DNA from 3 places in the Thermanaeromonas toyohensis ToBE genome. Region 1 is predicted to be linked to each of the others. Evidence: riboswitches for the same ligand, from Rfam matches in the RefSeq annotation. Region 1 holds a riboswitch; each other region holds the start of a gene.
The links. Region 1 has a riboswitch for cobalamin ahead of cobK (precorrin-6A reductase). Riboswitches for the same ligand answer to the same signal wherever they lie in the genome.

Region 1 (4,022 bases):
TGGTATCCCCAGAAGATATCTTTAGCAAACGAAGCTCCGCATCCTGGTTACGAAGCCTTATATGTTGCTTAAATTCAATAAGAATGTCTAAGATCTCGTGCAGGAAGGGGCTACCGAAGGTAGAAAGGAGCCCCACCACTATCATATTAAGGAGCCGATAGAGGCCAGGGTGGCTAACTTTAAGGGCGGAGAGGAGCCCATTTATACCCAATAACCCGAAGACATCCACGGCCGCCATACCAGCTAGTAGAGCAGCCACCACGGCGCTAACCAAAAGCACGCGGGTTCTCCTTTTTTCTTCCTTTATAGGGTCGGCCTCTTCCTTACCTAGCCAGGGCCAGCGGGCTTTAAGCTGTTCCACTATCCCCTGGGTGGCAGCAAAGATGGCCCCCATAATCGTTAAGAAGCGGTTAATATCTTCCAAGGTTATCCGCTCCTTTCTTAAAAGAGTGCTTACACCATATGCTATTCTTTTGAAATACCCCTTGCTATAGGGGGTAGAACTCCAGTATAATAAAAACGACAAGTCAATAAGGAAGACGGGATGGCTACCTCTATAGGTAGCCGAGGGAAGTCAGTGAGAATCTGACGCGGTCCCGCCACTGTGACAGGGAGCAGGCCCACATCAAAAAGCCACTGGGCTTTAGGTTTAAGCCTGGGAAGGCGTGGGTAGCGATGAACTGGAGCCAGGAGACCTGCCTGTCTTCTTTGTACCATGTCCCTACGAGGGATAGGGGGTGGTGCATGATAAGCTAGCGCCTTCTGTTACCGTGGTAGGGCAGAAGGTTTTTTATTTTTCCAGGTGGCTTGGCCTCGAGAAGGCAAGGCCTAAAAGGTTGAGACGGGAGGAGGAGCCGCCTCAAAAAGGTTCCCTTCATAAAAATTAATGGAAGGGTAACTTGAGGTAGGCTATGACTGCCGCCCGGGAAGACCTGCCTGGTGAAAGAGGGGTGGGTTTGTCTCCCGGGGGCGAAATTTAAGCCTTTATCTATCCCCGGTAGTGGACAAACCGGGGTTTTTTCGTAATCTCTCCATGGGGGGCGAGATAAGAGCCCATGGTACGGAGGGCAGGTGAGGGGGAAGGAAAAGCTATACTGGTAATCGGGGGTACAAGGGAAAGCCGAGAATTAACGCGCAGGCTCGGAGATCAAGGTTATACTGTGGTGGTCTGGACAGGCAGCGAGTACGGGCGGAAACTTGCCCTAGAGGATGGGGCGAACATAACCCTTATAGAACCTATTAGTGAAGAAGCCTTACAGCGCGTAATTCAGGAACATGGAGTTAATATGGTAGTAGATTTTAGCTTGCCTTATCCTAATGAAGTTTCCACTTTACTGGAGGATTACTGCTCCAGGTGGAACCTCCCTTGTGTACGTTTCTTCCGTTCTGAGACAGAGCTTCCCCGCCACCCTTTGATCCATGAAGTCTACGGGTGGGCCGAGGCAGCCCAAGTGGCCGCGAAACTGGGGAATACCATTTTCCTTACCACCGGTACCTACAACCTGGAAGTATTCCTATCCAGCCAGGAATTGAAGGGCAAGCGAGTAGTGGTCCGGGTTTTGCCCGAACACCGCGTGATCAAAAAATGCCAGGATCTGGGGCTTACTCCCCGGGATATAGTAGCCATGCAGGGCCCCTTTTCCCGGGAATTAAATAAAGCTATATTCAGAGCCTACAAAGCTAAAGTAGTGGTTACCCGGGACTCGGGCCCTCAAGGAGGGACAGATACTAAAATAGAGGCCGCCTTAGATCTCCGTATACCTGTAGTAGTTATTAAACGTCCCCCTATAAAGCACCAGCATCCGGTAACCTCTCTGGAGGAAATATTTAAACTTTTAGGCGAATAGCCTTAAGGAGTAAGAAAGGAGGCCAGGGTTTTTAACCCGCTAAAGATGCTTTCTAGATATATCAAATTAATTTTAACTCTAACTTCCTACCTTATTTTCGTTTCCCTCTTAGCGCCGCCCCCAGCCTATGCCATGCACATCATGGAAGGGTTCCTACCCCTAGGCTGGGCAGCCTTCTGGTTTCTTTTAGTTCTTCCCTTCTGGGCCTGGGGGTTAAAGAGCCTTAAAGTGAAGGTTTCTGGTCAACCCAGTCTTAAACTTCTTCTGGGCCTGGCAGGGGCTTTCACCTTTGTCCTCTCTGCTTTGAAACTTCCTTCGGTGACCGGAAGCTGTTCTCACCCTACAGGAGTAGGTTTAGGGGCCATCCTCTTCGGGCCAGCAGCCATGAGCGTACTAGGCGCTATAGTGCTCTTGTTCCAGGCCCTTCTCCTGGCCCATGGTGGGTTAACCACTTTAGGAGCCAATACTTTTTCTATGGCTGTAGTAGGCCCTCTGGTTTCTTACGGTATTTATAAGTTCTTGCAGAAAGCCAGGGTACCTTTAAGCATCAACATTTTCTTAGCTGCCGCCTTAGGGGATCTGGCCACCTACGCCGTTACTTCCCTGCAGCTAGCCCTGGCCTTCCCAGCACCGGATACTGGGATCTGGGGATCCTTCGTTAAGTTTATAGGGATCTTTGCGGTGACCCAAATCCCTCTAGCCATCAGTGAGGGTCTACTCACTGTGGTGGTGTTTAATTACCTCTTTGCTTACAACAAAGAAGAACTTAAAGAGTTAGCTGTCCTGCGGGAGGAGGGAAACTAAATTGAACCTAGCTTGGAAAAATACCCTTTTGCTTCTTATTGTAATAATCCTTGTCGTAGCCCCCTTCATAATCCAAAAAGGGGCCGAGTTTGGAGGGGCGGATAGCCGGGCTGAAGAGGTGATAAGCGAAGTTAAGCCCGAATATAAGCCTTGGTTTAACGTCTTATGGGAGCCACCCAGCAGCGAGGTAGAAAGTTTTCTCTTCGCTACCCAGGCCGCCATTGGGAGCGGTATTGTCTGCTACTATTTAGGCTATCTTAAGGGGCGGAAGGATAGGGAGGGAAACCGTGAGCGTCCTTGAGCAGTATGCTTACAGCAACCGCCTCCGGTTTGTACACCCAGGGGAAAAGATACTTTTTGCCCTGGCTACCTTGATTTTCCTTTTAGGGACGTCCCAAACTAAGGTATATCTACTTGTACTGGTTGTGATGAGCGGCCTTTTAATAGGTATGGCGGGCATCCCTATAGCTTTTTACTTGCGGCTCCTTCTTTTACCCCTTTCGTTTTTAATAACCAGTGGAGCCGGTATAGCCCTTACGGTTACCCTTAGTTCCTCTAAAGAATTCCTCTTTAGCTTGTCCCTGGGAAAATTAACTCTAGGGGTGACCCAGGCGGGCCTGTTGGCTGCTTTTCAGATCTGTCTTAAGGCCTTGGCCAGCGTCTCTTGCCTTTATTTCCTGGCCCTGACCACTCCTATGGTGGAGATCACTAATGTACTTTGCCGTCTCCGGGTTCCAGGATTATGGATCGATCTCTTGACTCTGGTCTACCGTTTTAGTTCTGTTCTTTTGGATACAGCTACAAAGATGCATATCTCCCAGTCTTCTAGGCTAGGTTACAGCTCCCTATCCCGTTCCTTTCGTTCCTTGGGGTATCTTATAAGCAACCTATTTCTTAAAACCTATGAACAGGCTAGAATGTTAAATATAACTTTAAGTTCCCGGGGTTATCAGGGAGAATTCCGCGTCCTGGAACCCTCCTTCCGCCTTTCCCAGCGCAATTTAATTTTGATTGGGCTATGGTTAATAGGGCTAGGAGCCCTAGCCTGGCTCGGGGGAGGTGCTTAAGGGTTTGTCTTACATATTGGCTACAGAAAGCCTGGAATACACCTATCCCAATGGTACCCAGGCTTTAAGGGGAGTTTCTTTAAAGATAGTAAAGGGTAGTAAGACGGCTATCTTAGGCCCTAACGGAGCTGGAAAATCCACCCTATTTTTACACTTTAATGGGATTTTAAAACCCCAGCGGGGAAAAGTAATATATGAGGGGAAGGAGCTGCGGTATGATCGGGCTTCCCTTTTAAACTTGCGTCAAAAAGTGGGTATTGTGTTCCAGGATCCCGATACCCAGCTTTTTGCGGCCAGCGTGGTA
Region 2 (4,022 bases), 1.6 Mb from region 1:
CTGCTCCATCCGGCGGTAAGTCCTCCACCCGGTAACCGGCCGCCCGCATGGCTACCAGCAGACGGTGCACGCTGGCTGGAGTATCTAGACCAAAGGCGCAACCTATCCGGTCGTTGCGCGGTGGGTAATTATGGAGGATAATAGCCACCCTTTTATCCCGGTTGGGTTTGCGCCGGAGCCAGGCCCAGCGCAAGGCCAGGGAGGCCACTTTATTTATCCGCTGGGGGATGGGTACATACCTAGTAAGGACAGCCCCAGTTAAAGGATCCTCCCCGCTCTCTTCCCGGGTAGCTATAGGCACGCTGATTAGGTTCCCGTCAAACTCAGGTAAAGCCACGCTAATAACTACGTCTAGGGGACCCAGGCCCTGCTGGCTTTTTTCCCACTCCTCATAAGGTGTTAAGGAAACGATAGCTTTAATCAGGGGCACGCCCAGCCGCTCGTATAACCCTTTTTCTCCTACCCGGCTAAAAGTAGGTGTAGCCATGGTCTGGGAAAACATGAGGGTATTGACCACTACATCTACTACTGGAAGGCCGTCCTGCATGAAATAATTTTCTAGTACCCAGGCCAAGCCGTGGCTACCTAATTCATCATTTCTGGTGGCGTAAAGGAAGACTGGAAGAGCCACTCCATTCCGTTTTTCTATTTGCCGAACGAGTTCATCGATAAAGGCTGTATTACCCGCTACCCAAGAACTCTGGTAGAAAAGAATCCCTATTACTGGCCTATTTTCTTTAAGTTTCTCCTTTAGGTAAGCGGCCGCCCTCTCTGGATCCGGGTAGTCCGGATGGTAAAAACCCTCCCACGGTAGGGGACGGGGTTCGGCTGCCACCACTTCTACGCCACCATAACGGCTAGCCGCCCAAAGAAGAAGGTTTTTAAGGTTTTCTTCCCCACCATAAGCGATATAAAGTCGCACCTGGCGGTAATCCTCAGGTTCCATATTGCTTAAAGAAAGAAGAAGTTGGCTGTCGTCTCCCACGGAAGGTACTACAGCCAAGGGAAGGTTATTCCCCCTGGCTAGTTGTACCAGATCTTGAAGCCCGGGCAGGGAATCTGGCCCCCCCATGAGGTGCACAATAATGAGATCAACACCACAGGCTAATTGACAAATTTGCCTGGTCGACTCTCCACCTTCTCCCCGGTGAGAAAAAGCCCTAACTTCTACTATCTGGCCATAATCCTGCTGTACCTTTAGGACAGCCCGGCTTAAAACACCTAATTCCCCTTCAATGGCTGTATAAAAGCATATTTTAAACCCCATTAAGCCTCCCCCTCTAATTTAAAAGCGCAGAAAAAAATCCTCCACCTACCTTGGTGGAGGATGTCTTTCCCCGCTCCCCTCCCTATCCGCGTAGGTGGGCAAGCTAAAAGTCAACGGGCAGGTTTCCTGGCTCAGGTTCACCGGAACCTTACGTCTTCCCAGGGCTTAAAACCCCAGTGACCTAAATGTAAGGCCCTCCCCTTCACAGTGGCGGGACCGCGCCGGATTCTCACCGGCTTCCCTTTTAACCCTTTACCCTTTAAAGGTTAAGGGCACCCGTACTTCGCTACTTCTTTTCTTGATTCCTACTTTAATTCCTACCTTAGGGCCTGGCAAGGTTTATGAAGTATCCTCCCCTTCCTGCCATCCATGCCGCCTACGGCACCTTCGCGGAGCTCCTGCCCCCCTTATTGAGCCCCTATTTCCACAGTGGGGACAAAACTCTAAGCTATCCTCTTCTGGCTCCCATCTCCTGCCACATTGGGGACAGCATATTCTTCCCACCAGCTGGTAGCAACCCCCCTCTACCTTAATAGCCTTCCCGCTAACTAAAGCTTCCGCAACCTTGGCCCGGGCTGCATTTAAAATCCGGGCAAAGGTGGGGCGGGAAACATGCATCCTAGCAGCGCAGTCTTCTTGTTCTAATCCTTCTAGATCTTTTAAGCGGATAGCTTCCAATTCTTCTAACGCCAGGACAACTTCTTCTACCTGTTCTAGAGGGATACCAGCTGGTTGAAAATAGGTAATACCCGGAATGAAAGCCACACGCCGACATTTAGGTGGTCTCGGCACTTTACTCCCCCATTTTTGCTTTTTATTTAATTGGGGCGTTAACAAAATTGCTCCTCCTTAATTTTATCATATTTTTGCCCTATCTTTAGCCTAGTGTTTCTGCAAAGTTTAAGTTATAGGAGTAAGCCAAAGTAAGCTAGAATTGAATTGATGTAACTTGATAATAAGATAAAGTGATAAATTAAGGAGTTGAATATAGGTTGCCTACCAAAATAATGCTTCCTAATTTTGTATATCAAGCTGTTAAAACTTTACAAGAAAAAGGTTATGCCGCCTGGGTGGTAGGTGGGGCCCTTAGAGATTATTGGCTGGGGCTTGAAGCCAAGGATTGGGATATCGCTACTAACGCCTTTCCAGAAGAAGTAATGAGCCTTTTTGAAAGGGCTATTCCTACTGGTCTTAAATTTGGAACCGTTACTGTAATGATAGAGGGTCATGCCCTGGAGATTACCACCTTCCGCCAGGAAAAGGACTATACGTTAAAAAGAAAACCTGGTCAAGTAAACTTTGGGGTTTCCCTAGAAGAGGATTTTAAACGCCGCGATTTTACTGTAAATGCTCTAGCCTACGATCCGGTAGCCCAAAAATGGTATGATCCTTACCAGGTCATACCTAAGCTTAAGTGTAAACTTCTAGAAATAAAAGCAGTAGGCAATCCTATAGAGCGCTTTGAAGAAGACCCTTTGAGGATGTTACGCGCTTTTTACCTTATGAGTCGCGCAGGAGCCGTGGGAGCCAAAATCTACTGGGATAAAGCCACATTAAAAGCTATATCTTCCAGCCTGGGAAAAATCCTTCGCGTTTCAGCAGAGCGTATACGGGAAGAACTCACCAAAATTTTACTAGGACCCAATCCCGACCAGTGCTTAAGAAAAATGCAACAAGTAGGCTTACTAGAAGTGATATTACCCGAGGTTAGCCGGAATCAGGGGGTTATCCAGGGAAATCAAAGTTATAAATTGGATGTATTTGAGCATATTCTAGCGGTAGTCCGGGAAATTTCCCCCTCTCCCCACTTGCGGTGGACGGCTTTGCTTCACGATATAGGAAAGTTTGCCTGCCGGAAGGAGGAAGAAAAAAATATACATTTCTATGGGCACGAAAAGGTAAGTGTAGAGCTGGCAAGACTTGTTTTGGAGCGTCTTAAGTTTAGCCGGGAGTTTAGGGAGAAAGTCCTCCACCTTATTAGCCACCACCTCTTTTCTTATCCCACCACCCCAGCCGGACTACGACGTTTCTTGCGCCGCGTAGGCCCAGAAGCGGTAGAGGATCTCCTGGAACTGAGACGGGCCGATATCTTAGGGACTGATCCTCAGGCTGATCTTTCACCCTTGGAGGAATTCTCCCAGCGCTTAAAAAAGATCCAGCAAGAAAGTTTAGCCTTTAGCCTTAAAAATCTCGCCATTAATGGTTACGACGTTATGGAACACTTAAACCTCTCCCCCGGCCCAGCGGTGGGTAAAGCCTTAAATTACCTACTGGAAAAGGTCCTGGAAGACCCCTCCCTTAACACCCGGGAAGCCCTCCTGGGTGAACTGAAAAGATGGGCTACTACCCACCTTCAGCAAAAGTAACCGGACTGCACACCTCCTCAAAGCGTTACCTCTACCGGGCCCATTATCCTTACTGTCTTCAAATCCACCCGGCACCGGTAGGCCACTATCTCTACCCCCTGGGTGACCACCCGCCTTAAGCTTGCAGCAAAGCAGGGATCTGTATCTTCATTGGGAGCAAAACGAAGGGCGTCCTCCCGTTGGATTAGAAATACTACCGCTGCCCGGCATCCTTGGGCTTTAAGTTTAGCCAGCTCTTCTAAGTGACGGGCACCCCGTATAGTTGGAGCATCCGGGAAGCGGGCTTCACCCTCCACCACCAGGGTTACAGACTTTACTTCTACGTAGCAGGGCAGCTGCTCCTCTCCTTCTAACAAAAAATCTAGCCTGCTTCCACCAACCCTTACCTC
Region 3 (4,022 bases), 980 kb from region 1:
TTAACTGCGCATTCTTTCCCACACATAACGCAAGGCTGGTCTGGGGCTAAATTACCCAAGGCCGACTTTACCTTCTCCGGGTCCAGGGAAAGCCTAATTTGAGTTTTTACATCTCCATTTACCCGGGCCTGGGCCATTTCTACATTCCTTTGCCAGGCCCGCTTATTACCCCTGGCCAGATCCGCTGCCTGGGCGGCGATACGGGCTGCCATAACCCCTTCTTTCACATCTTCTTCAGTAGGCAATCCCAAATGTTCAGCAGGTGTTACATAGCATAAAAAATCGGCTCCGGCATAAGCAGCAAGGGCCCCGCCTATAGCTGCCACAATATGATCGTATCCCGGGGCTACATCCGTAGGTAGAGTTCCTAGGATAAAATAGGGCGCACCACCGCATAAACGCTTTTGTAGCAATATGGTAGTCTCAATGTGGTGCAAAGGTACGTGTCCCGGTCCTTCTACCATCACCTGGACTCCGGCTGCCCGGGCGCGGGCCACAAGTTCACCGGCGGTTATAAGCCCCATGAGCTGGAGTCCATCTAGGGAATCAGCAGTAGAACCGGGACGGACGGCGTCACCCAGGCTTAAGGTAACGTCATATTTCTTTAAGATCTCAAGCAAGCGGTCAAACTGTTCATATAAAGGATTTTCCTTATTGTTATATAACATCCAGCCTGTAAGAAAAGCTCCTCCCCGGCTTACGATATCTGTAACCCGGCCACTACCTTGAAGACGCTTGATAATATCAAAATTTAAAGCGCAATGTATGGCCATAAAATCAACACCATCGGCAGCCTGCTTTTCAATTGCTTCAAACATATCCTCGGGCGTCATAGCTACGATGCTCCCATGTTTTTCAATAGCCTCAATAGCCGCCTGGTAAAGGGGTACGGTCCCCACTGCTACATGAGCCTTTTCCAGCACGAGGCGCCTCATGGCATCGATATCTCCGCCTGTGCTTAAATCCATCACAGCATCGCACCCCGCCGCCTCCGCCGCGGCCAACTTTTTCTCCTCCATAGCTGGATCGGAACGGTCGCTGGAAGTACCGATAAGGGCGTTCACCTTTACCCGCAGCCCCTCTCCTATACCGCAGTAGTTAAATTCTTTACGTTTTACATTGCGGGGGATAACTATTCTGCCTTCGGCAACACCCCTCTGGACAAACTTTACGTCTACACCTTCCTGGGCAGCGACCCACTCCATCTCAGAAGTTATCTTCCCTGCACGTGCAGCCAGGACCTGGGTCATTACTATCACCCTTTCTTTTTTATTGCGGGTTCTTTTAACCTCTCACTATGCCTTACCTTGCTACTGAGGAGTCTAACAGCTAAGCCTAGGAGTTCCTAAATAATGGGACACAATAGCCATAGCACAGTACTTACCACACATAGTACAAGCCAACGAAGAAGCCTCGCTTCTTTCCCTACGCAACTTACTTGCCCGTTCGGGGTCAATGGCTAAGGAAATCTGTTTCTGCCAATCTAACTCTTTTCTGGCTCGGGAAAGGGCTAAATCCCAGTCGTAAGCTTTAGATGCCCCCTTGGCTAGATCAGCGGCGTGGGCAGCGATGCGCGCAGCTATCACACCTTCCCGCACCTGCTCTATATCAGGTAGGCCTAGATGCTCGGCGGAAGTTACATAGCAAATAAACTCCGCGCCCGCCCAAGCGCTGATAGCCCCCCCTATGGCCGCGCTTATGTGGTCATAGCCTGCAGCAATATCTGTAACAACAGGGCCGAAAACGAAGTAGGGTGCTCCTTGGCAAAGGCTTTTCTCAAGCGCTATAGTAGTTTTAAGTTTATTTAAAGGAACATGCCCCGGCCCTTTAACCATTACTTGTACGCCTGCTTTTCTAGCCCTCCTTACCAATTCCCCTAAGACCACCAGTTCCTGTACCTGGGCCCCATCTAAAGAGTCGGCCAAGCACCCCGGTCGCATCCCATCGGCTAAGCTTAAAGTAACATCATATTTATAGGCGATAGCCAGAAGGCGATCGTAGTGCTCATACAAGGGATTTTCCTTGCGGTGATACAACATCCATCCCATAAGATGGGAACCCCCGTAGCTCACTAAGGGATCTACTCTCCCTTCCCTTTGGGCCCGCTCCACTATTTCCATGGTGAGTCCGCAATGTAGCCCGAAAAAATCTACGCCTTCGGCAGCCTGGCGCTCGATAACTTCAAACAGTTCTTCCACTTCCATTTTGAGTGAAGATCCATATTTTCTAGCCGCTTCGGCAAAGGCCTGGTAGATAGGTAAGGTACCAACAGGAGTAGGCGTAGAGGTGAGGGAAGCCTCGCGCATGGCGTTGATATCCCCGCTTACACTAAGGTCCATAATAGCATCCGCGCCCGCTTCTACTGCTGCTTTAATTTTAGCTATTTCTACCCCCATTTCTGCCCTGTCTCCATACAACCCCACACTTGCGCTTACCTTAGTTCTAAGCCCTTTTCCGATACCTATAGGAACTATATTCCGGCGCTTAACATTGCGGGGGATTACTATGGTTCCCTCGGCCACTCCCTGCCTTATAAATTCCGGGGTAACCCCCTCTTTGAGAGCCACCTCCTCCATTTCTGGTGTAATTATTCCTTGCCGGGCGCTGGTCAGTTGAGTCATGGAGCGGCTACCTCCTTTACCTTTAAATAAGTAAAATAAAAAAGTTCCCAGCATCGCTGAGAACTTTACCATCATCCTCAGGGCTTCCCACCTTCTTTCCGCGAGAAGGTGTACTCCTTACGACCAGGCAGGTCTCCTGGCTCCCGGATCCTTGCTCCCCTGCGCCTTCCCATCCCCCTTCCCCGGTAGCTAAACTTCTACCCTCCGGGTTAAGGAACAGTGGCCTTCTTTTAGGTTCGCTCCCCGGTTACAGTGGCGGGACCGCTTGGGATTCACACCCAATTCCCTATTCTCCCTAGACGGGCACCTGGCCGGGTTATCTTTATTAATTTTTTCGTTTATGATTTTAGTATATGATTTCCCCTGGTGTCAATAGAGGTGTGGCTCTAGCGTTATCTCATCTAGGCCTAGTCCCACTAAAAGGGCCGCTGCTGTCACTTCTCCCCCTAGCTCACCGCACAGACCTAACTTATTTTGTTATATCACATTCCCTGTGATATCACAAAGTTATTATTTGAGCGCGGCATTGGCGTTGTACCTAAATCTTCTACCTTAGCGAAGCCCTGGTAACCTAAAAGAAACCAAACACCTCTCTAAAAGCTTTAAGGAGCCGTTCTTTAACTTCTTCCATAGGTACAGGGCGCCCTATTAAATCTTCTAAAGAGGTAACCCCATAATCCTGCAACCCACAAGGCACGATCAGAGAAAAGTTTTCTAAGGTTGCCTGTACATTAAAAGCAAACCCGTGGTAAGTTACCCAACGCTTTACAGCCACTCCTATAGCACCAATCTTTTTATCCCCCACCCAAGCTCCTGTTAGCCCTTGTTTACGGCTACCTATTAACCCATAACTAGCTACTACCTTAAGCATCACTTCCTCATAAAGCCTCAATAACCTGTGTAAATCTTTTCCATAATAGTTTAAGTCTAAGATAGGGTAACCTACTATCTGGCCCGGACCGTGGTAGGTGATATCACCACCCCGGTCCACTTCCACAAGCTCTATCCCCAGCTCCTTTAAAACTTCTGGGCCCACCAGGAGATGCTCTTTTTTACTACTTCGACCCAGGGTTATTACAGGGGGGAAATGTTCTACTAAAACCAATACATCACCTATCTCTCCTCTGATCCGCTTGTCTACTAGCTCAAGCTGAAGCTCGTAAGTGGACAGATAATCTTTTCTGCCCAGATCAATAACCTTTAGTTCCTGCATATAACAATTCCCGGACTTCCTGTCCGCTTAAGAGTTCTAAGGCTTTTAAAGCGAGCTTTCTAGCCTCTTCATAAGAAAGATGGAGGATAGCCTGTTTTACTTGGGGTATAAAAATAGGGCTCATGCTTATCTCATCTAGGCCTAGTCCCACCAAGAGGGCCGCTGCTGTCACTTCTCCCCCTAGCTCA

Region 2: linked by a shared signal. The riboswitch ahead of cobN (cobaltochelatase subunit CobN) and the one ahead of cobK (precorrin-6A reductase) in region 1 are both predicted to bind cobalamin.
Region 3: linked by a shared signal. The riboswitch ahead of thiC (phosphomethylpyrimidine synthase ThiC) and the one ahead of cobK (precorrin-6A reductase) in region 1 are both predicted to bind cobalamin.

The regions. Positions count from the first base shown of each region.
Region 1 covers NZ_LT838272.1:2,183,247-2,187,268, reverse strand. Annotated here, with positions in the region: gene B9A14_RS11320 (hypothetical protein) at 1-424, opposite strand, end outside; cobalamin riboswitch at 525-717, shown strand; gene cobK (precorrin-6A reductase) at 1,056-1,847, shown strand; gene B9A14_RS11310 (energy-coupling factor ABC transporter permease) at 1,893-2,651, shown strand; gene B9A14_RS11305 (energy-coupling factor ABC transporter substrate-binding protein) at 2,653-2,952, shown strand; gene cbiQ (cobalt ECF transporter T component CbiQ) at 2,939-3,718, shown strand; gene B9A14_RS11295 (energy-coupling factor ABC transporter ATP-binding protein) at 3,723-4,022, shown strand, end outside.
Region 2 covers NZ_LT838272.1:404,741-408,762, reverse strand. Annotated here, with positions in the region: gene cobN (cobaltochelatase subunit CobN) at 1-1,267, opposite strand, end outside; cobalamin riboswitch at 1,367-1,562, opposite strand; gene B9A14_RS02010 (DUF134 domain-containing protein) at 1,607-2,059, opposite strand; gene B9A14_RS02005 (CCA tRNA nucleotidyltransferase) at 2,260-3,633, shown strand; gene sfsA (DNA/RNA nuclease SfsA) at 3,651-4,022, opposite strand, start outside.
Region 3 covers NZ_LT838272.1:1,201,227-1,205,248, reverse strand. Annotated here, with positions in the region: gene bzaB (B12 lower ligand biosynthesis ThiC-like protein BzaB) at 1-1,250, opposite strand, end outside; gene thiC (phosphomethylpyrimidine synthase ThiC) at 1,323-2,621, opposite strand; cobalamin riboswitch at 2,731-2,947, opposite strand; gene B9A14_RS18220 (putative PEP-binding protein) at 2,991-3,083, opposite strand; gene lipB (lipoyl(octanoyl) transferase LipB) at 3,193-3,834, opposite strand; gene ptsP (phosphoenolpyruvate--protein phosphotransferase) at 3,812-4,022, opposite strand, start outside.